One region of the Desulfosporosinus sp. SYSU MS00001 genome, then DNA from elsewhere that is predicted to be linked to it. Evidence: riboswitches for the same ligand, from Rfam matches in the RefSeq annotation. Region 1 holds a riboswitch; each other region holds the start of a gene.
What was found. A riboswitch is a leader RNA that binds a small molecule or an ion and turns the genes downstream of it on or off. The one in region 1 is predicted to bind cobalamin.
Positions count from the first base shown of each region.

Region 2: linked by a shared signal. The riboswitch ahead of ACPUYX_RS13680 (alpha-ribazole kinase) and the one ahead of ACPUYX_RS18520 (energy-coupling factor ABC transporter permease) in region 1 are both predicted to bind cobalamin.
Region 3: linked by a shared signal. The riboswitch ahead of ACPUYX_RS14885 (HoxN/HupN/NixA family nickel/cobalt transporter) and the one ahead of ACPUYX_RS18520 (energy-coupling factor ABC transporter permease) in region 1 are both predicted to bind cobalamin.

Region 1 covers NZ_JBNFTW010000013.1:1,231-8,679, reverse strand. Annotated here, with positions in the region: gene ACPUYX_RS18550 (MFS transporter) at 221-1,669, shown strand; gene ACPUYX_RS18545 (hypothetical protein) at 2,238-2,390, opposite strand; partial or broken gene ACPUYX_RS18540 (YnfA family protein) at 2,486-2,703, opposite strand; gene ACPUYX_RS18535 (energy-coupling factor ABC transporter ATP-binding protein) at 2,928-3,770, opposite strand; gene cbiQ (cobalt ECF transporter T component CbiQ) at 4,060-4,842, opposite strand; gene ACPUYX_RS18525 (energy-coupling factor ABC transporter substrate-binding protein) at 4,855-5,181, opposite strand; gene ACPUYX_RS18520 (energy-coupling factor ABC transporter permease) at 5,181-5,933, opposite strand; cobalamin riboswitch at 6,113-6,302, opposite strand.
Region 2 covers NZ_JBNFTW010000007.1:81,255-88,703, reverse strand. Annotated here, with positions in the region: gene ACPUYX_RS13695 (energy-coupling factor transporter transmembrane component T family protein) at 245-1,057, opposite strand; gene ACPUYX_RS13690 (ABC transporter ATP-binding protein) at 1,051-2,853, opposite strand; gene ACPUYX_RS13685 (ECF transporter S component) at 2,880-3,395, opposite strand; gene ACPUYX_RS13680 (alpha-ribazole kinase) at 3,634-4,419, opposite strand; cobalamin riboswitch at 4,473-4,647, opposite strand; gene ACPUYX_RS13675 (flavodoxin family protein) at 5,435-6,253, opposite strand; gene ACPUYX_RS13670 (DUF1540 domain-containing protein) at 6,422-6,589, shown strand; gene ACPUYX_RS13665 (PspC domain-containing protein) at 6,826-7,017, shown strand; gene ACPUYX_RS13660 (ABC transporter ATP-binding protein) at 7,155-7,449, opposite strand, start outside.
Region 3 covers NZ_JBNFTW010000008.1:78,289-85,737, forward strand. Annotated here, with positions in the region: gene ACPUYX_RS14860 (ABC transporter ATP-binding protein) at 1-279, shown strand, start outside; gene ilvD (dihydroxy-acid dehydratase) at 398-2,059, opposite strand; gene ACPUYX_RS14870 (FadR/GntR family transcriptional regulator) at 2,368-3,054, opposite strand; gene ACPUYX_RS14875 (YkgJ family cysteine cluster protein) at 3,122-3,481, opposite strand; gene ACPUYX_RS14880 (metallophosphoesterase) at 3,529-4,680, opposite strand; cobalamin riboswitch at 4,780-4,970, shown strand; gene ACPUYX_RS14885 (HoxN/HupN/NixA family nickel/cobalt transporter) at 5,088-6,110, shown strand; gene ACPUYX_RS14890 (precorrin-6A/cobalt-precorrin-6A reductase) at 6,153-6,881, shown strand; gene ACPUYX_RS14895 (SHOCT domain-containing protein) at 7,078-7,377, opposite strand; gene ACPUYX_RS14900 (SHOCT domain-containing protein) at 7,439-7,449, opposite strand, start outside.

The DNA of each region.
Region 1 (7,449 bases):
AGTTGTTTAAATTTATACTTATATTATTCACTGGTATTAACAAGTTGACCGAATTAATTTCAAGGTTAATGCTATTAAAATATGTTATTGAGAAGAGCATAATAATGCTCTATACAAATATTTCATTGATTTACAAAGGTACCCATTTCAGAATGGCCCCTAAACAATCTTATTTTAAATTTAAACAATGCAGCTATTTGAACTTTAAGGAGTGACAATAATGAGTACGAATGCATCATTACATCATAGAAAAGGCTATTATTGGTTCGTAGTAGGTACAGTGTGTATTGGTGCATTTATGGCTGCCTTGGACGCAAGTATCATCAATGTTGCTATGCCTACTTTAAGTAAAAGTTTTGCGGTAAGTATGAACAGCGTTGAATGGGTTTCAATTGCTTATCTTTTAGCGTTAACATCTCTGCTTACCTTATTAGGCAGTTTATCAGATAGGATAGGAAGAAAAAAGTTCTACACCGTTGGTTTTGTAATTTTTGGTTTCGGCTCAGGATTATGCGGAGTCGTTTCAACCATGCCCTTGCTAATAGGATCCAGAGTGTTGCAAGCTCTGGGCGCAGCCATGTTACAGGCGAACTCAATTGCAATTATCACTTCAGTTGTTCCCTCAACAAGCCGAGGTAAAGCTATTGGCATCCAAGGGGCAGCTCAAGCTATTGGTCTATCTATAGGGCCTACAGTTGGCGGCTTAATAATTGGAAGTTTTGGTTGGCGTTTAATCTTTTATATTAATATTCCTATTGCGATAATCGGTACAATCACAGCAAGTTTTATCTTACCAAAGGATCAGCCTAATCTTCATTCCTCCCGGTTCGACTATTTAGGCGCCCTGCTTTTCACACCATTTTTGATCTTATTGGTTCTGATTTTTAAAAACGGTTATAAAGTCGGTTGGTTATCCCCCGAAATTTTAGTGGAGTCTCTTGTAAGTATTATATTTTTTTCTCTTTTTATCCTTAGGGAGAAAAAATGCAAAAATCCTATGATTGATTTTCACTTATTTAAAAACAGAACGTTTACAAGCGGAAATATTACTGGATTACTTTCTTATTCGCTAATGTTTGGTGTACTATTTTTGATGCCGTTTTATCTGGAATGGATATTACAACTGTCTCCATTCCTGGTCGGTCTTATAATGACGGTAGTCTCTCTGGCGATGTTTATTATGTCACCCTTTTCCGGAGCACTTGCTGACCATATGGGAACTAAACTATTGACGAGCAGCGGTATGATTATTTCTTCGTTGGGCGCAATTGTATTAATCCTATTATCAAATAATACTGCTGCTTATGTCTATCTCTTGGGATTGGTTTTAGTAGGCGCAGGAATTGGAATATTCACGCCTCCTAATAATAGTTCGGTAATGGGGAGCATTCCGCCTGAGCACGCAGGCGTTGCCGGAGGAATATTGAATATGTCCAGATCCTTAGGTATGAGTATGGGAGTAGCCATCGCAGGGACTCTCTATGACGGTGCTTTCAGTGATTACTCTCTTGTACACCATACTCTTGCTAAAGCCCAGATACTTTCATTTCATGTAGGCTTCGCAGGAATAACTATCCTGGGGATTATTGCTTCTTTAATCTGTGTATTTGCTGCTAAACACTCCGACAACACAAGTGTTGAGTTAAATAAATATATATCTCTTCATTAACTGCTTTAGTTAAGCGGTGGAACAAATAGCATCCCCAAAAGGTCCCCCCGATTTCCAGTAACGGAAAATCGGGGGGACCTTTCTTACAGTTCTACACAGCAGACATGATCAGGCAAGGCTAGTATGCGTCTTCAAGTTCATCGAATTCCAACTTGTCCAAAGGTCAGCAAGCCAGTTTGCATGTAATTCCATGTCTGGCACAGAAAGTTAAACCCTTACTAATCGATGAACCTATTACTGGGATTGAACTTTTGTCTCGTGAACGCATAATTCTGTCCCTTCTCTATAAACACTTATGAAAGATTAGCATCAACCTCTCCTGGTAATCGGAAACCTTCATCGTCTTAACTGTGACTGCAATGACTGCAGGAGCCTTTTTGGCCACATCCACCGCAGGTTCCTTTTCTTATAACGCAGCGGACGGCCAGAGCAAAAAGAGCAACTAGGAAAAAACTGATAAGTATTGTAGGCAAATTCATAAAAAAAACCTTCTTAAGCAAATGGGGATTGTATTGGAAAATAAATCTATGCCTCAGCACCTACTGCCCGGCTCAGAACTGCTTTTTGTTTAGGTAACGGACGGAACAACATATACAGCGTAAAGAAAAGTATATGGAACCTTCACCTTTATAATTGCGGCGGTTTCCACAACTTCGCAGCCTAAAGCCGCTCCAAGTTTCTGAGAATCGATTTTGTCACCGGACTTTCTGACGATATCCATTATATTTAACGAAATCACAACCGGAATGCAATTTAGAAACAAGGCTATAAAGAACGTTGCTTAGAAGTATTCTATATAAGTCAAACCAGCAAAATCTAATGACGGGGTGTCCAAAGCATTATTGATAACCCACTAAACAAATTACTGTACCTATCCAATCCCACCGATCAAGTACTTTTTTATCAATGATCCACCCCCATAAAACAGCTAAAAATATGAATACCCCTCCATAAGCAGCATAAACTCTCCCGAAGTTCGGAAACCTTTGTAAAGTAGGGATGATACCGTATATAACAAGTATGATTCTACCAAGAAAACAAACCAGCAAGAACAAATAGTATGATTGCATTCATACAAACTAATTCCTTTCTAAATTTAAGTATTATGTCAATTCTACTCGACTTTGTCTTAACAAACGCAAACCGCTAATTATTACGGTAATTGTATGGCCTTGATGTGCCTTATAACGTAAAAAGAGACCTTGGTATTTATCCGAAGTCTCCCTTAACTGGAACTGTCGTTATGCTGACTATGAAATTAGTTACTTTTACGCATCTTCTGGAGCATTTCTCGAAACTCCTGGATACTTTTTGGAAATATTTTTCCATCGGCAAGAAGATGCTCCTCCACCAGCGATTCATACACACCTAACATCATCGGCTGCTTTAAATTTGCCTTCTTTAAAACTGCTTCTTCTTGGAATATTTCCAGTGGTGTTCCGTCCGCAATGATCTTTCCCTGACAAAAAACAAGAACTCTTTGTGCCCATCGGTAAGCAAAATCCACATCATGTGTAGAAATCAAAATTGTTTTCCCTTCCATACTCAATTTGGATAAAATCTCTTCCAACATCTTGGCATTTAACGGGTCTAACGCAGCCGTTGGTTCATCAAAAATAATGATTTCTGACTTCATGGCAATAATGTCAGCAATAGTGACCTTTTTCTTTTCCCCACCACTTAAATAGTGAGGCGGACGATCTTTAAAATCTAGGATATTCATATAAGTCAGGGCTTCATCGACCCTTCTTATGACTTCCTCTTTAGGAAGTTTTAAATTCATTGGTCCGAACCCTACTTCCGCCCTGACCGTTGAAGCAATAATCTGATTATCTGCATCCTGAAAAACAATTCCAATAGTTTTCCTCAGTTCTTTTAGATTCATTTTATTAATAATAGTGCCCTTATAACGAATTTCTCCATTTTTCGGCGTTAGAACACCATTGACATTCAGGAAAAATGTAGATTTTCCGGCTCCATTTGAACCGATAACTGCAATTTTCTCACCTTCATTAATATCAATACTGACCCCGTCTAATGCTGCTTGTCCGTTTCCATAGATATAATATAAATCGCGGATACTTAAAATTGGTTCTTTCATAGACTCTCCTCATATGATTAAATAGTGTCAAGAAACTCCAGATCTTCCTCAAAAGGAAGTGTTTGCTGCGCACCAGTTTTCATCTAATCGTGAGACCCCCACTTCAAGTGGGAGTGACCCCCGTTCGCTTCGGTGGTGTTAGAGTCCATCCTTCAGCGCGATAGCATTTGTTATGGGCTTGGCGCTTTCGGCGAAAGTGTCCGCAGAACACTTTCGTCACCGAAGCTCCGATGTTCAGTTTTAGCTGAACGAGTTCACTCTTTGATGGTACCTTTAGCGGCGAAGAAATCTATTTAGTAAATCCCCAGATCAAAAACAAAATGGCAATAAATACTGCTGCCGATATTAACTGGATAATGTCTATCTTTTTGTCTTCCTCCAAAAATATCATTTCACCATCATAACATCGAGCTGCCATCGCATCATAATATCCATTTGCCTTTTTCAAAGAAATAACAAGCATATTACTGGCAATCCCTCCGAAGGTATGCAATGATGTCTTGAAATCGCAAAACCCCAGTCGTGAGTTTGCAGAATTCTTCATTTTGGAGTGAACATCTAAAATAATAAAAATATAACGATAAATCATGTTCATCAGTTCAATTATAAGTTTCGGAATATGTGCTTTCCTCATAACAGAGATAATTTCTGAAGATGGTGTTGATAATGTCATCATCTGTAATGCACTAACTGCAGCAAACACTTTTAGGATCATGAAAATTGCCTCTTTGAGCTTCTCCAGGGAGGTAAAAACATAGAAAAGGCCAAGATGTAAATTATATTGTCCTATTGGCTTCCAGGCAAAATCAACGGCAATTGTCAGAGTTGCCAGGAGAATAAAGGAAATTGGAATCGCCAATACCGAAAGATATTCGTGTAATGAAAGACCTCCCTTCATCACGATCAAATATGCCATTCCAAGGATAACTGCAGCAGATACATAGGGATTATTCAGTCCAATGCACAGACTCATTAATAATACTGCAAATAAAACCTTAAACGTGGCATTCCATTTTCTGATTTTCGAAGCATAGGAATAAAAATCAATTTCGAATTCCCCCCCATGTTTCAGAAAAACAACCCCCTAACCTAATTTTTTGCCTGTTTCTTTTTCCCATTTACTTCTTTCAACAAATCTGCCGAGGAAGAAGAACACAACTCCCACGCCGATACCGGTCTGTACACAGAACAATAGACTTTCTACTTCGCCCGGTAATTCTCCACCAATTAATCGATTCATAACCGGTTCAACCCACGGCTTGTAGTCGGTTCCTGTAATTTCTGCAACTATTTTGCTTCCGGCGTCATCAGAACCACCAAACTCTGCTCCTTTTAACATAAACAGAGGAACAACTGCGATCAGTAGTGCAATTAATGATAAAATGATAACTGTTTTTTTCGATTTCGACATTATTCAACACCTCCGTCCATATATCCGATACCTATCAATTCTGATTTTGCATACGTCTCAAGACCAATCACAATAACAACTGTCAAAATACCCTCAATAATTGCCAACGGCACCTGGGTCGGTGCAAATACACCGAGAAACTTAAGAGCAGAGGCAACAACACCGCCGTTCGATGACGGATAGGCAAGTGCCAGCTCAAAACTGGTAATACAATACGTAAATAAATCTCCAATTGAAGCTGCTAGAAAAATCCTAGCATTATTATTGACCTTTAGTTTTTTACACGACATATAAATAACATAGGATATAATCGGGCCAGCAATTGCCATGGAGAAAGTGTTTGCACCCAGCGTGGTAAGTCCGCCATGCGCCAGTAGAATTGCTTGAAAAATAAGTACAATAATACCCAAAATGCTTACTGCAAATGGTCCAAATAAAATTGCAGCAAGTCCTGTACCTGTCATATGTGAACAGCTTCCTGTAACTGATGGAATCTTTAAAGAAGATAAGACGAAAACGAAGGCACCAGCCATTGCTAGCAAGGTCATGGATTTACGATTCTGTGCAGCTTGTTTCTTGATGGCAAAATAACCTGCTGCCAGAAATGGCAGACAGATGAGTCCCCATGCGATACAGTATTTGGGTGGAAGGTATCCTTCCATAATATGCATTGCATAAGCAGCCGGAGTTATTCCGAATAACCCTGCAAAGACCGCAAATAGGCTAACTATTTTCTTTTCCCTTATATTCATAATTGAATCCTCCCCTAACTTTTAAAAAGACCTCTTCCTTATTCTTAATAGACTCCTGCTTGTTCGAATTACCCTCCAACTAAAAAAACCCTTCTACCAACAGAAGGGTTTCTAGCTCAACCGGTATCAGGTAAAATTACCAAAAACACAGGTATACACCTCCCTAACATCCCGTAGGTAGTTCAACTTCGGAATAAGCAGGTCTCCTGGCTTAAGATCATCATCAACTCACGTCTTCCCGGATCGATATCCAGTGACATTTGTGAATTGGCTCCCTTTTACAGTGGCGGGCACCGCGTCAGCTTTAACTGACTTCCCTTTTCAATTCCTTCCCCTCAGGAAAGAATCACTCATTCCAATATTTAACTATAATTATTATAACAAGAAGAAAAGAGTTTGTATAGTGTTTATGTAATTCTAATGGACCTGATTACTTTGTTATCACCATTGTATCTGAGACTCGTTATTATGCAAAAGAAGAAACCCCCGTATCGCTACAGGAGCCCAACAAGGAGGTTAAAGTGAACGCCAATCCACTTTAACTAATAAAAGGTTATCATTACATATATCCCCTGTCGATAGAATGTTGATATGTTATTAATGGCTTTTATTAATAACAGAAACTTTTCCTTTAAATTAAGGAAAACTCCAACTATAAATCAGACTAAGTAGTAGGGGATAATTTATGTACAGTATATATTATTCCTCCTGTTTGTCTGAAGATCTAATCAACTCAAGCATAAAAACATACTTTGTTTCCATATAACTGTATTGCCACCGGAAATAGCAAAAACATACATATTGAATCTTCAAAATTACACGAATGTCGGATGTCCGGAAAACGCCGGAGTCTTTCCCAGTATGGGAGTTGGAAGAAGTACCAAAAAGTGACCAGAAGCGAAAAACTCAAAAATGGATTAACCTGTGCCTAAAGATATCCGCTCATAGAGCATATCGGGTCGCCCTGCCTTATCATCGCTACGGCAGATAGAGACCGTTTCGCTCTCGGCCGAGACAACACTCATTTTACACTCACGTATGCCCAGCTTTATGCTCCGACATTGGGGTTCGGCACTTCTTGCTGGTCCGGCTTGTTCGAGTACCGCGCCACAAGTGAGTACAAGCCACTGTTAGACTATTAAAGTTCTCCAATAACAAAATCGTCACAGGCACCCTGCTTACCGGATATCCGTCTAGTCTTTTAAGAGACTTGTAGGCCAAGAATTTTATACTAATATTATTTGCTTCCTCTATGTTTCATCAAGTAGGCTGGCCACCCATTCGGAAACATCATCTGCCAAATGAGAACGTAGAGAAACATTCAAATCCAATTTATCAAAAGTTTTAACTCGACATATATCTTTAAAAACATTCTCTAGCTTTGGTGGACAAACTACCATCCATGTTTACTTCCTGCTTTTTAATTGCATCTTTCCTGCAATACCTGCTTCTTCACCATTATGTATTTCTTGACCTTCTCCAACAAGGCCATCACAGACCAGTCTGAAATCTTCTC
Region 2 (7,449 bases), on a different contig from region 1:
TTATGAGAAGTTATTGTTCTAGTCAGAAAAAATAATTATAAAGTTCGATGTCAGAGAAGTATTCTAATAATCCTAATCCTTTATTAAAATTTGCCAGATATTTATCTAAAGTATAAATGATAATATTTGTCAGTTCAACACTACTACCTCAGCGGACAAGTATTTCCCATATTAAGCATTTGGATAAAGCTAAATTTTCTGTAAGCAATCCAATTTGCCCATAGCCTATCAAACCATTAGATTCTTATAAGAGTCCAAGACGCCATTTGAAACGCAAAAATAAACATAAAAAAGATAAGAAAATAATAACCGTGACTGCCCAAAAATCTCTAGCCGCAATGGCTTTGTCAAGCTTAACCGTCCAAGTCCGAGATAGACCGTACCCTCTGTTCAGCATAGCCATAGATAGGGAATTAGCCATTATTATTGAGTTGATAAACAAGGGGATCATAATGGGGACATAGGAACGAATTGAACCTACAATTCCTTTTCCGTGCAGATTCATTCCTCGTGCCATTTGAGCCTCTAGAATAAGGGTTCTTTTTTTATCTAAGGTTGGAATAAAACGCAGAGCTGTCGTCAATATCATAGATACTTCAGCAGGAACCTTTAACCACTGAAAAAATTGAGTAAAATCCTCAAGGGATGTTGTGAAGGTTAAGATTGAAGAAGCAATCAATAGACTCCATATTCGAAGCAGAAAGGTCGTCCCCATTAAAAGTCCTCCGACAGTAGCCCCTAAGTGTTTCCCCGGAAAAAGATAAAAGAGAATTTTTCGGTTGGAAAGATGGTCAAAGTGCTGAGGTGAATAAGAAAAGCCTGTGATCAGGATGATGGAAATAACAATGGGCAGCAGAGGGATGATAAGGCCCGTAATCTTTCGCAGCGGGATATTTATCGCCAAGGCTAAAAAGGCTGTAACTGAGATGATTGCCAGCTGATAAATTGGATTTTGGAACGGGAAAGACAATATGATAATCACTAAAAAACCCAGCATCTTGCTTCGTACATCTAAACGATGAATTAAGGTATCTTCCGATGAAGAGGCAACTAACATTTTGTCTTTTCCCCTCTCTCGAACAGTGCCGTAAATTCTTCCGGATGGAGTAAGTTCTCTGGGAAGCCGACGTCACTCAAGCAGGCAGAAAGGCGGCAGAGCTGCGGAGGAATAATGGAGGCATCTGCTAATAAGTTTTCTTGAGCAAAGACTGCGCGGGGATGTCCATCAAGGAGAACACTGCCTTCTTTCAGGACGATAACTCGTTGAGCATACTGAGCTACAAGATCCATATCATGACTTACCATAATTATCGTCGTACCCCCATGATGAAGTTGGTTTATCAACCTCATCATGACCTGGACACCAGAATAATCTGCACCGGTTGTCGGTTCGTCAACAATTAGGATTCGAGGTTTCAGTACTAAGATTGAGGCTACGGCAATCATCTGCCTTTCCCCTTTTCCCAAAGTAAAGGGATGAACATGACGATAACCCTCTAAGCCGGTTTCCTTGAGGACCTGATTAATCTGTTCTTTGATTTCCGCCGTCGTTAAACCGGTATTTTTTAAACCGTATTCTAATTCTTTCTCAACGGTGGTGGAAAAAATTTGATGGTCCGGATTTTGGAAAACATAACCGATGGTTCTTGCCAAATGAGCAGTATCATACTTTTGAGTACTCATTCCGTGGACATGGACTTCTCCGCTTGTCGGTTTTAACAAACCATTTAAATGTTTTGCTAAGGTCGTTTTACCGGCCCCGTTTTGGCCAATCAGGGCGACAAAATCACCGCTGTCTATTGTTAGATTGATTCCTTGGAGAATAGAGTTTCCCGGTTGATATTGATAAAACAAGTCCTTGATTTCGATGGCTTTTTCCCTAGAAAACTGATGGTCTTTCCGATCGTGCTTTTTCGGCAGAAGAGGAAAATGCTTTACACCGTTAGCAAACTGTGTAGGGCTGGATAACAGTTTTTTCAAAAGGCGTGCTGCTGATGGCAGATCCAAGGGGATTTCGTCAAAGGTTATCCATCCCCTTTCATAAAAGTTCCACCCTACAAGACTAACAGGCAAAGGTTTTATGCCATACTGCTGTAATAAAGGAATGTCGCGAAAGAGCTGAGTTGGTTCACCACGCCAAACCAGTTGTCCCTGATTTAATACGATTACCTCATCCGCCCTGTTGATTACTTCTTCACTGGAATGTTCCGCCAATAAGATGGTCAAAGCTCTTTGTCGGCGCAAGTCATCAAGAGTTGCGTAGATCTCCAAGCGCCCTGCAGGATCAAGTTCTGATGTTGGTTCATCAAGTACTAAGATTTCGGGTTCCATGGCCAGGACTCCCGCGATGGCTAAACGTTGTTTCTCACCCCCGGATAATTCCTCGGTTAAACGCTGGTTATATCCTTTGAGCCGAACTTTTTCTAAAGAACGATCAACTCGGTCTTGAATTTCTTCTAAGGGAACAGAACTATTGCGGGGGCCAAAGGCCGTATCTTCTTCCACAGTACGGCCAAGAATTTGAGTTTCCGAATCTTGAAGAACAAGGCCCAATATTGTAGACATAAGCTGGACAGGAGTTTTTCTCACGTTTCTGCCTGCCACTTTAACCTCGCCGGTTAATTCCCCCTCGAAAAGCTGAGGTATCAGTCCGTTGAGACAGAGACTCATTGTTGTTTTCCCTGCTCCGGCAGCTCCCATCAGGACAACGAACTGTCCTTTGTTTAGGGTAACGCTAAGACCTCGCAAACTTGGTTCGAGAGAATTTGGATATTGATAGGAAACATTATTAAGTTCAATGGCTTTGTCATTTTCGTCGTTATTACGATCTCTTGCTGTTGTTTTGATTACCATTGTTCTTCTGTTTCCTCCTTATGAGCCTAAATGAGCCGCGTCCCTTTGATTGCTTTATAGGCTATCGCCGAAATAATTACATTAAGAGCTGAACCAATGACGAGGAAGGGCAGTACCCCAAGAGCTCCTCCCATTCCCATAATTGGCAGCATCGCAAAGGAGGATACCACTCCATTAAGGATTATTCCTGCAATAGCTGCCGGAATAAGGCCAAACGTTTTATTCACCCAACGATATACCACCGCCCATAAAGCCATTTGCACAGCAATATAAATATGAACAGGGATTGTCAACGGGAATCCAACAACAGCCGATGTTAATAAATGGCCAAAAGCAATGACTACTGCTCCCTCAATTCCTCCAAAGGCAATAGCACAGAAAAAGCCCGGCGCCGAATCCATACCGATGGTTCCCACCGGACTGGGAATCTTAATCAGTGCCCCCACATAACTCAAGGCCAGAAAAATAGCCATAATAGAGAGCCGTTTGACATTCCAGGCGGACAGCTTGACGTCCTTAGTTTCTGCGTTAAATTGACTCATCGAGTTTTTCCTCCCTATATTTCTTTATACTTCTTTAGACTTTAGACTTTAGACTTTAGACTTTTTACACTTTTACTCTTTTATGAAAAACAATTTCCATCCTACTCTGTGAACCGAAACAGTTCATGAATGAATAAAATATAAAATATTTCATGTTTTGTGTTTTTGCCTTTTATTCTTTATTGATATGTTCTAATACCTCATGTCCCTTGACATAGCGTTCATATTTCTTTTGCACTTATGTCAGCTCACCAATTTTAACCATCGTTAATTGATTTTGGTTCGAAGAAATATAATCTTTTGTCATAGCTGAAGATGCCGAGAAAACGAGACATGTCGACGGCCCGGCGGATTTACTCAAGTCTAAACCGCAGGATTGATTAATCTGCAATTGCCGCTTTGCGTTTGAAGCAAGCTGCTGGGCTTCTATTAAAATTCCTTTTGAGCCCACAGGAATAATGTCATGGATTCCGGGAGATGCCAAGAGTTTTCTTATCTCTTTGATCTGTACTATTTCCGGGTCCTCAGGATTGCTAAGTTCCGAGCCAACTTTCGGCAAACCTAAGCAATATACTTCATCTCCGGTTTGTGAGGTTCCAATACGCAGCTGATCTTTGGCAACGGTACCAATAACGCTGATACCAAGCCCAGTCTGCTGGGTTGGTATGTTTTTCTCAGTGCTCACGGCCATGGAAAGGGTAAGACCGGCAAAAGCTAATTCTTCTTTCACCCCCTTTAATAGCTCATCACCTGCTGGATCGGGTTCGTTAGAAATAGCAACAGTCATAATTTGAGGCTCCGCGCCCACAGCTAAGACTTCTAATAAGGCTACCCTCGTGGTCATTCTGCCTGTAACCTGCCAAGATACTTTAACGACATCGAAATCTTTCAGTCCGATTGCTCCACAGGAATCACAAGCTGCAATAAGATATTGTTCCGTATTAATTAAAACAGCTTCAATATCCCGTCCCTGATACCCCAACTCTTTATTCAACTCCTTTCCCTTAACAATCAAAAAGTTCACAGTCAAAAATCCGCCTTGAAAGACAGAATTTTGACCATGAACTTTGCCTTGATTCATGTTCTACATTATAGGCAGGTCTCCTGACTTAGAATCAACGACTTATACGCCTTCCCGGCTTCCCAGTGGCTTAAGCATAAGTCTCCTCGTTTACAGTGGTGGGTCCGTCTGGGATTCTCACCCAGTTCCCTATTCTCCCTTATTAAGGGCACCTATAATGTCTTTAATTAATCGTATTTTAATCCATAGAGCTTCAGATTACAAGAGTTTTTTGAATCTTCGACCTAACAAAAAGCCCTAATATCTCGGCAGTGAAATATCAGGGCTTTCCATATTCGAAATTTCCATTGTATTATCTCTAACTAGCAGAATACATTTCCCCATTAGCTAATTACCGCCAAAGTAGACCAATACTCCTTAGATTGAGTAATGTCTCCATTTGCTGATTTCTTAACATCAAGTACAACAGTTTTCTTACCTATTTCATTTTTTACCATCATTTTCACGACCCTTCTGGATTAATTTATAAGCCTATTGCGTTTTTCCATGGTCATTTTATTTCGCAGCATTATTGCTCAATGTTTTATTAGATTCTTTAACTTTAGCATATACAGGACAACCCATAATGTACATTAATAATTGTCTTTTCATTAGATGACACCTCCTTTTTAGGAGCAAGTTATTTGGCAATTCTTATCAAACAACCCTTTATTTTGCATCTCTTTCATCTCCTGGTCTCTGTAATCATTCTACGTCAATTTAACTTATAAGTAAAATATATAATTAGAATATCTATCATGACTATATGAGATTTTAAAACTCCATATGCATCCTCCACTTTTGTTGAGAACGAAGAAGATCTGCGAATGTTACTAAGTGTTAAAAAAGAGCAGCCAAAATTGATTGGCGGCTCCTATTTGACTTGTTCAATTTTCCATTTGCATTTCCAAACTACTTTTAACATTGCCAAAGATATTGCATCATCAGCCTTTGGAAAACAATCGCTTCCTGCTAAGCGTTACCTCCTATATTGATTTCTAATCAGAGCTAATTCTTTACGTCTCTTGACAAATTCTTGCACTTGACCTTTCAGCCAGACTTGGAAATGTTCCTTCAAATAATCTTTTGTAAAGCGGCCGCCGGAAGGACCAAACTCCCAATGCAAGGAATTCCCTTGATCCGAGGGCAAGATCGTCGCTTCTTGGCCACAAAAAGGACATAGAGCGTGATTGGGGGCTGGGAATTTCCAGAGATCAGACCAACAGGTAGGACATCGTCCGGTTTCCGGCTGATGAGAATTGCCGAACAAGGATTGCCCGAGTGCCTTAATTCGCTTTTTGCCCTCCGGATCAACTAAGGCTTCACCAGGGAGAGCACCGATAAACATATGGGCGTCTTTAACGTTCAACCCCAGAAAACGTGCATAAGTGATAAGGGCAGAAAGGGTATACCCTTCCCAACCTTTTATTCCAGCTGTCCCGATAATTACACAGGGCTTGCCCCAAATCTGATCAATTTGTTGAGCAAGAGCGATAATCCGGTCTCCAAAAAGTTTTGTAATTCCTGCGGGACCCAAAGCGTAGCAGGGCGATGAAAAAATGACTCCATCGGCTTCTTTGATCCGATCAAATAAGGAATACAAATCATCATCCAAGGGGCAGCGCTTATCCTGGCCTAAGCAGGCATAACAAGCTTTACACGGCAGCAGCTTTAACTCTGTCAACTTTACAAGGTCCAGCTGCACTTCCTCTCCCATAGAAGCAGCGGCTTCTTTAATTAGTATTTCCCCATTGGCTAATTTTCGTTGGGAAGCCACAATTCCCAATACTTTTCTCAAACAAATCTCCTCCTTTAATTGTCTTATCTTTAAATATCTATCAATCGCTATGTGCTAAATTATACCATCAATAATATTCTTATTACTGTCTTACAAGTATATGGATTCATTAAAACTCTAATTCTGGAGAATCTAATAGAGAATTAAATTTAAGGAGGAATAGCCCACATGAATGTTAAGAAAATGCCTCAACCTAATACCGGAATTAGATGTGTTGTTAATACCTGTCATTATTATGGTACAGGAGATCATTGCCATGCCGAGAAGATCGAAGTTCAATCCCCCGATGCCACAACCACTGAAATGACAGACTGCGCCACCTTCCTTCCCGAATAAAACTCAGTAAATTTTTTACCATGATTTTATCATAAATAAAAAAGTCTAAGGCTAGTTTTATCAAGACAGGCCTTAGACTTTTTTTATTTTTCTTAATGGGATCCCGCAGCAAAGCGGATATCACATTTTTTCACTTTCACCGTCTTTGTCACATCGTTACATCTTCATGCATATTAAAGTGAGAGATTATATTTTTTTATGCTAGAGAGACTCCATAAGGAAAAGGAGGAAATCTTATGTCGAGACGTTTGTATAGATCGAGTCAAGATCGCCAGCTTGGCGGCGTATGCGGTGGAATAGCTGAATACCTAGATTTAGATCCCAGTCTTGTTAGGATAGGTGCTTTACTTCTTCTCTTAGTAGGTGGGACAGGTTTTTTGGCCTATCTTGTAGCCTGGTTCATAATACCTAGTGACAAAAATATCTAAAATGAAGTGATCCACTCGAATTAATAACATATCCGATCGGTGAACAAAAAGGGCATTCCTTTAAGGACAAAAGACTAAAACAAAGCCAAAAATGGCAGATGAAATTATTGCTAATTCATCTACCATTTTGATTCAAATTATTCTTCTTTATCTTTGCTCCCATGCTGCAGAATAAACATCTTGTAATACAACCCTTCTTGAGCCAAGAGTTCAGCATGAGTCCCCCTCTCTACAATTTTACCATGGTGGAGGACTAAGATAAGATCGGCATCCTGAATCGTTGAAAGCCGATGGGCAATAGCGATGGTTGTTCGTCCCTGACGCATCTTTCCTAAAGCGTTTTGGATGGCCTCTTCTGTTTCTGTATCCACGTTTGCAGTGGCTTCATCTAAAACTAGAATCTTGGGATTACCGGCAATGGTCCGGGCAAAA
Region 3 (7,449 bases), on a different contig from region 1:
GAACCCTTCTCAGCCCTCGATGCCCTGACTCGCACTAAACTCCAGACAGACTTCCTTCATTTGTGGCAAAGAACTCAGAAGACTTGTATCCACGTTACCCATGATGTGGATGAAGCGTTAACTCTCGGCCAGAAAATCATAATCATGCATTCAAATCCAGGCAGAGTCGGGGACGTCATTTCTTTGCCTTTTCCTTATCCACGCTCTCTGGAAAACCTAGAACTCAGAGCCATAAAAGAACGCATATTATCTCTGTTTATTGCTGATTCTGCTGACTAACAAAAAAGCTTGACAAAATATGCCTGACCCCTGTCTAATTAACGTTGTAAAAGGGTATTAAAAAGCAACCAACAAGTCGCTTAAGGCGATCTGCTGGTTGCTTTGCCTTTATTTGTGCTTATTGCTTAGGAAGTTCTAAAACCGCGCCTCTGTTGCCGGAAGTAACCATTCCGGCATAACGAGCCAGGAATCCGGTCGTGATTTTGGGTTGTCTCGGCACCCATTTCGCTCTGCGCTTTGCCAGTTCATCCTCACTCAGGTTGACGTTAATTTTATTGGCCATAATGTCAATTTGGATAATGTCTCCGTCCTCGATTAAAGCGATATTCCCTCCAACTGCCGCTTCAGGAGATACGTGACCGATAGCTGCCCCTCGCGTTGCACCACTGAAACGTCCATCCGTAATCAAAGCAACACTTTCGCCAAGTCCACTTCCCATAATAGCAGAGGTGGGATTTAACATTTCCCGCATTCCCGGGCCACCCTTCGGTCCCTCGTAACGAATGACAACCACATCGCCGGCAACAATCTTACCCGTTGTAATGGCGAGCATTGCGTCCTCTTCGCAATCAAACACTTTAGCCGGCCCTTCATGTTTCAACATATCAGGAGCCACTGCGGAACGTTTGACAACACAAGAATCCGGAGCCAGGTTACCTTTTAAGACAGCAATCCCTCCTGTCTTGCTATAGGGATTTTCAGCGGGCCTGATGACCTCTGTATTCTTGTTTATGCAGCCATCAATATTCTCGCCAACAGTCTTACCTGTACAGGTGATCAAATCCGTTTTGAGCAAGCCGAGTTTGTTAACTTCATTCATTACCGCATAAATGCCGCCCGCCTCATGAAGTTCTTCAATGTAGGTATGCCCGGCAGGTGCAAGATGGCAGAGATTCGGAGTTCGGTCACTAATTTCATTAGCGATATCTACGTTTAATTTAATGCCGCATTCATGGGCAATGGCCGGAAGATGCAGCATACTATTCGTACTGCAGCCCAGAGCCATATCGAGGGTCAGGGCATTTCTAAAAGCATCTTCGGTCATAATGTCTCTCGGCCGAATATTCCTTTTTAGGAGCTCCATAATCTGCATCCCGGCATATTTTGCAAGCTGAATCCTCTCAGAATAAACCGCCGGGATCGTCCCATTGCCACGAAGTCCCATCCCCAATACTTCTGTTAAACAGTTCATGCTGTTAGCGGTATACATTCCGGAACAAGAGCCACAAGTCGGGCAAGCTTTATTTTCATATTCCAGTAATTTTTCCTTGGAAATTTTCCCTGCTTGAAATTCACTAACGGCTTCCGAAACGCTTGAAAAACTTGTTTTCTGCCCATCAACAATTCCTGCCAACATTGGCCCGCCGCTGACAAAGATAGTCGGTATATTCAACCGAGCTGCAGCCATTAATAACCCGGGAACGTTCTTATCACAGTTTGGAACCATAACCAAAGCATCAAAGGCATGAGCCAGGGTCATCGCTTCAGTAGAATCAGCGATTAATTCTCGAGTGACAAGGGAGTACTTCATTCCTTGGTGTCCCATGGCAAGCCCATCGCAGACAGCAATTGCCGGGAAAACCAGAGGAGTACCTCCGGCCATAGCGACACCCAGCTTTACAGCATCTACAATCTTGTCCAGATTCATATGCCCCGGAACGATATCATTCTTCGAACTGACAATACCAATTAGCGGCCTTTCCATTTCCTCATTAGTCAAACCTAGGGCATGAAACAAGGCCCGATGAGGCACAGTCGTTGTTACTGCATCACTATTCATTTTGAACACCTCTCTCTTTTAGGTTGTTTAACATCATTATATCTTGCGTGATGTCTAATGTCTATTGATGAAATAATACTACTCAAAAATTCTTTTTGTCTAACCTTAAGTAAACTCGTTCAACTAGAGTTAAACATCAGAGTTGCGGTGACGAAAGTTTCTTGTGGACACTTACTCTGAAATCGCCTAATGCTATCGCGCTGAAGAATGGTCTCTACCCCCAACAAAGCAAGGTATGAGAACAACTCCCACTTGAAGTGGGAGTCTTACGATTGGATAAATCTCAAAGTACAAATTCGAAAATAAGTTTAATCTTCAACAAATCCAAAACCTCTCATGGCATGAATAATATGCAGCTTCATAGCAGTTTTGGCTCCCTCAGCATCACGAGCTGCTAAAAATTCCATAATCATGCGATGATCATTTAGCGTATTGCGAACCATTTCTTCATTGGTATCCGACAAAGGGACCCCTTTGTTGATAGCTTGGTAAAGAACCGGCATCAGTTGATTCATAAACTCATTATGGGTCGCTTTAGCAATGGCCTGATGAAAGGCCTGTTCAACTTCAGTTCGATCTTCTTTTTTTATGATCAGTTCTTCTTCTAACTTGCCATAATACAAAATTCGCTCAAGTTCTTTATCAGTCGCACGTTTTGCAGCATAATAAGCCGATTGCGGTTCAAAAATAAGCCGCATTTCGTAGAGATCTTGGATATCTGGTTTAAATGCGGAAAGCTCCTTTAATCCATAAGCCTTATTTAAATCCAGGTTATCTTTGACATAAGTTCCCTTACCACGCTGGATTTCCAAGACATTATGAGCGATTAAGATGCGAATAGCTTCTCGCAGTGTCGTACGACTCACTTGTAATTTACCCGCAAGCTCATTCTCATTGGGAAGCTTATCCCCTATTGAAAATTTTTTGTCGATAGTAATCATTGCCAGAATGTCTTCCGCGACATCCTCCGCTAAGCTTCTGCCATCCCTAGCCATCGTCTGCCTCCTTTTCAGAGAAATCGGTCATCTTGCCGAGAAACTTCGTTCAAAAGATAGCCGCTGCCTAATTCAGCAGTAAATCAAAGTCCTTCCAGGTAAAATCCACCGACAAAATACCGATAGGATCTTCAGTAACAACCCAGTTTAAATCTTTAGAAGCTTCCGGCTTTCTAAAACAAATTAAATTCTTATAATGTCCAAAGGCACGGCATATGGAAGGCCTCGCTTTATGAATACCGCAAATATCCTTATCCAGATCATAGAAAATGCAAGTTCCAAAATAACGCTTTTGCTTTTTTAGCTCAGATCGTCTTACCTCAGGCATTAACTTAAGAGCTGTTTTTATGGACCTAAGATCTTGTATTGTGATGGGAACAGGACCACAGCATAATCCCCTACACTCTTTACAGGGCAAACTTTCCATATAGCAACACCACCTAACTATATGCGCTATTATTTTTAACGACCGGACTACTTAAACTTAATCGTGATATCTACAATTTCGGGTGTATTTCCCAACCTAATCGGCGGACCCCAGGTTCCATATCCTGAGGAAACGATGAGTTGAAAGTTTCCTTTTTTAAGGTAGCCCCAATCGTCTTCAAAAATTCGACGGGTAATTAAGCGAATCGGAAACAACTGTCCTGCATGAGTATGACCTGACAGCTGTAGATCAACCCCTTGCTGAACTGGTTCCTCCAATTGTAATGGTTGATGATCCATAACAATAATAGGCAGAGAATGATTAACTCCCTGGAGCAAGGTTTGCAGAGATTTTCTCTGAACCCCATTATAGCGAGATCCGGATCGATCATCCCTTCCAACTAAATAGAAACTTCCATCAATTTCCTGACTGCTGTCCTTCAATACTCTTACACCGGCTGCATCCAAATATTTGGCAGCTTCTTCAGCATTTCCTCCAATATACTCATGATTGCCCAACACCGCAAAGGCCCCGTACTGGGCTTTTAGTTTTTCGAAGGCCTCCGTCATTTCCTGCTTATTAACCGCTTCAACATTCTCGTCAAATACGTCTCCAGCAAACAATACCAGGTCAGGATGCAATTGATTGATCATTCCAACCATCTTGGTCAGATAACTATTATGGATAATCGTTCCGAGATGAATGTCCGATACCATCACAACATGCAATTGTTTTAGAGATCCCGCCTGTTTGGCTATTGTAATATCATAATGATTTATCCGCGGGTTTCGCGCATTCCAGGCTCCGAAGCCTACAATTCCCAGCACAAGAACGAAGATTGCCAATCCAAAAGCAGGATTTAGGCTTTCCTTCAGAGGAATAAGATGAAAAATATGGTTTACTAAACGCAAGAGATCTATGGCAGCAATGATTAATAAAAAGTAAAACATAAAGGCCATCCAATAGGCCCCAATTAGATTTAAGCCTTCGTAAAGCCCCTGAGGCAGAAATTTTTGCAGAAAGCGGGCAATTAAATAGGACAATGAAATCAGCGCAAAGACAAACCAATAGGCTTTAAAAGGAATAAAGGGAATATAACTAAATAAAGCCTGCCAGCCACGCAGGCCGATATAATAATTAATCCCTCCATAGACAAGAAAAAAAACAATTCCTATTAAGATGAAAAATGGATTAAACATTTGAACACTTCCACCCCCGATTTTATAACTATAACACATGGTTTACATTTAATGAACTTACTGTACAAAATCACTTCATTCATGTTATTATTAGAATAAACTAAATAGTTAAGAACAAGTGATCCCTTCCTGAGGGAAAAGGATTGAAAAGGAAAGTCAGTTAAAAGCTGACGCGGTGCCCGCCACTGTAAAAGGGAATCAATTCACACAATGTCACTGGGACAAACCTGGGAAGACGTGAGTTGATAATGATCTTGAGCCAGGAGACCTGCTTATTCTTAAGCCAAACTGCCTACGGGAATGTTAGGGGGTATATATTTGTATTATCTTTAAGCCCTTCTCTTAGCAGAAGGGCTTTTGGTTTTGTCTGAGATCATAATTACTTCACGGGTTAGGAGAGAGGGCCTATGAATAACTCCGCCAAAGGTATTTGGAATCGTCATCGCTGGCTTCCTTATGGTGTTTCTGTCACCGGTATACATTTTCTGGGCATAATCATGCTGTTGTTAAATTTAAAACAATTTCCTCAGTTACTGGGATTTGCTTTTCTCGCTTATACCTTAGGCCTGCGTCATGCCTTTGATGCGGATCATATTGCAGCTATTGACAATACAGTGCGCAAAATGATCCAACAAGAAAAAGACCCTATGGGAGTCGGTTTTTTCTTCTCGATTGGTCATTCAACCGTTGTCTGTATCATGTCCATTATTACTGCTGTTTCTATGCATTGGGCACAACAAAACATCCCTCAAATACAAAATTTCGCCAGCATAATAGGGACCGCAGTTGCCGGAGGATTTCTTTTGCTTATAGGGTTGTTTAACCTTTACATTTGGTTTGATATCTTTGGCTTTTTTAAGAAAATGCGTCAAGGCGAATTTGATGAAGAAAACCTTGATGAACTCTTATTGAATCGAGGATTCGTAACCCGTTTTTTTAAACCTCTCTATCGATTTATAAATAAAAGTTGGCATGTTTATCCTTTAGGCTTTCTCTTCGGGCTTAGTTTTGATACAGCTTCGGAAGTTGCATTACTCGCCATTTCTGCTACACTCGGTACTAAAGGCATGCCCATGACAGCAATTCTTTCTTTGCCTGTTATATTTGCAGCAGGCATGAGTTTGATGGATACAGCAGACGGGGTTTTTATGACGACAGCATATCATTGGGCATTTTCTACCCCTCTGCGTAAAATTTATTATAATCTTTCGGTTACAGGTTTATCGGTTATTGCCGCCCTAGTTATTGGGATTATTGAACTCGCGCAAATACTGTCAACCAAGCTGGGTTACCATAGCAATTTTTGGGTCTGGGTCCAAAGTCTCAACTTTGGTTCTATCGGCTACATACTTGTCAGCCTTTTCGTTATTACTTGGGCAGTTTCTTATATCGTATGGAAGGTCATGGATTTGGAAAATTGCCTGAACTAATTGCCCCTTCAAGCTATTGCTCACTAACGGAGGTTAACAAACATGATTGTTCTTTTGGGGGAATCTCCAGCAGCACGTGAATTGAATACGCAGTTAACGGCTAGAAACATTGATGTTATTCAGAGACAATACTGGTCTGAAGAAACTCCCTTACCGTCTCATCCTGCATTAGTTGTTGATGCCAGTCACCCTTCTATGAGTACTAAATTCAGTTCTTTGCGACGCTGGTGCGAGGAACTGAACATTCCTTTTATCCGCTTAGAGCGACCAGAAACTAAAGTTCCCTCCAGCCCCTTAATTTTTCCTGTCTATGATTGGGAAGAAGCACTGGCCCTGCTTGAACAACGTATTAATACCTTGCGCAAGCAAAAAGGCCATACAATTACCGTCTTTATTACGACAGGCAGCCACCAGCTTCAAACAATTACCACTAGTTCTTTTGCCCAATCAGTGCGTCTCGTGGCGAGAATTTTACCCGAAGGACATTTAGTGCAAAAATGTCGGGAAGCTGGTTTGCATCCCCGGGATATTGTAGCTATGCAAGGTCCATTTTCCAAAGAAATTAATAAAGCCCTTTTTAAGTTTTACGGCGCGGATATTGTTCTTACACGAGACAGCGGTCTTGCCGGAGGAACAGACACAAAGATCTCAGCAGCTTTAGAGCTTGGTTTAGATATTGTTCTGGTCAGAAAAGCCAAAACCAATAATGGTTTAACCGTAAACAGCCCTCAAGAGCTTCTTAATTGGCTGGATCAAAAACTTCCCAGCTAAGAGCTCAGCAAACATATTAATCACAACTTTTGAATCTGTAAAGAAAGCTCTGTTTCTCAAAAGTTATCATTTCTGACAGAATAACAAATCGGTCTGCCAATGATTGTCCATCAGCAGGCCGATTTGTTATATGAGTCTTCTTTTTGTTAAACGGTTTCTTGTTTAGTGCCATGATAATGGTAATACTAACCCGCTACTAACGGCTTTCCAGATCTTGTTTTCTGCTTTGGAATTCAGTGGAATCAATCTCTCCTCGTGCATAACGTTCACGCAGTATATCCAGAGCGCTATTATGGGTGCTAAATCCTTGTGACTGAACTCTTGACCTACTGCGGCGGAAGAGATAGACAGCCAGCAAAATAATAACGACTCCAAATATCAAGGGCATGAAAAAGCCCATCATTCCCATCCCATAGCCGCCATAACCACCATAGCCTCCGTAACCATAACCACCATTACCCCAACCGCCCATCATGCGTCCCCAACCACTCATCATGTAAATTCCCCCTTCAAATTCAATACATTAAAATAATTATTTCCAATATGAACTCAAAATCTTATTCCTGAT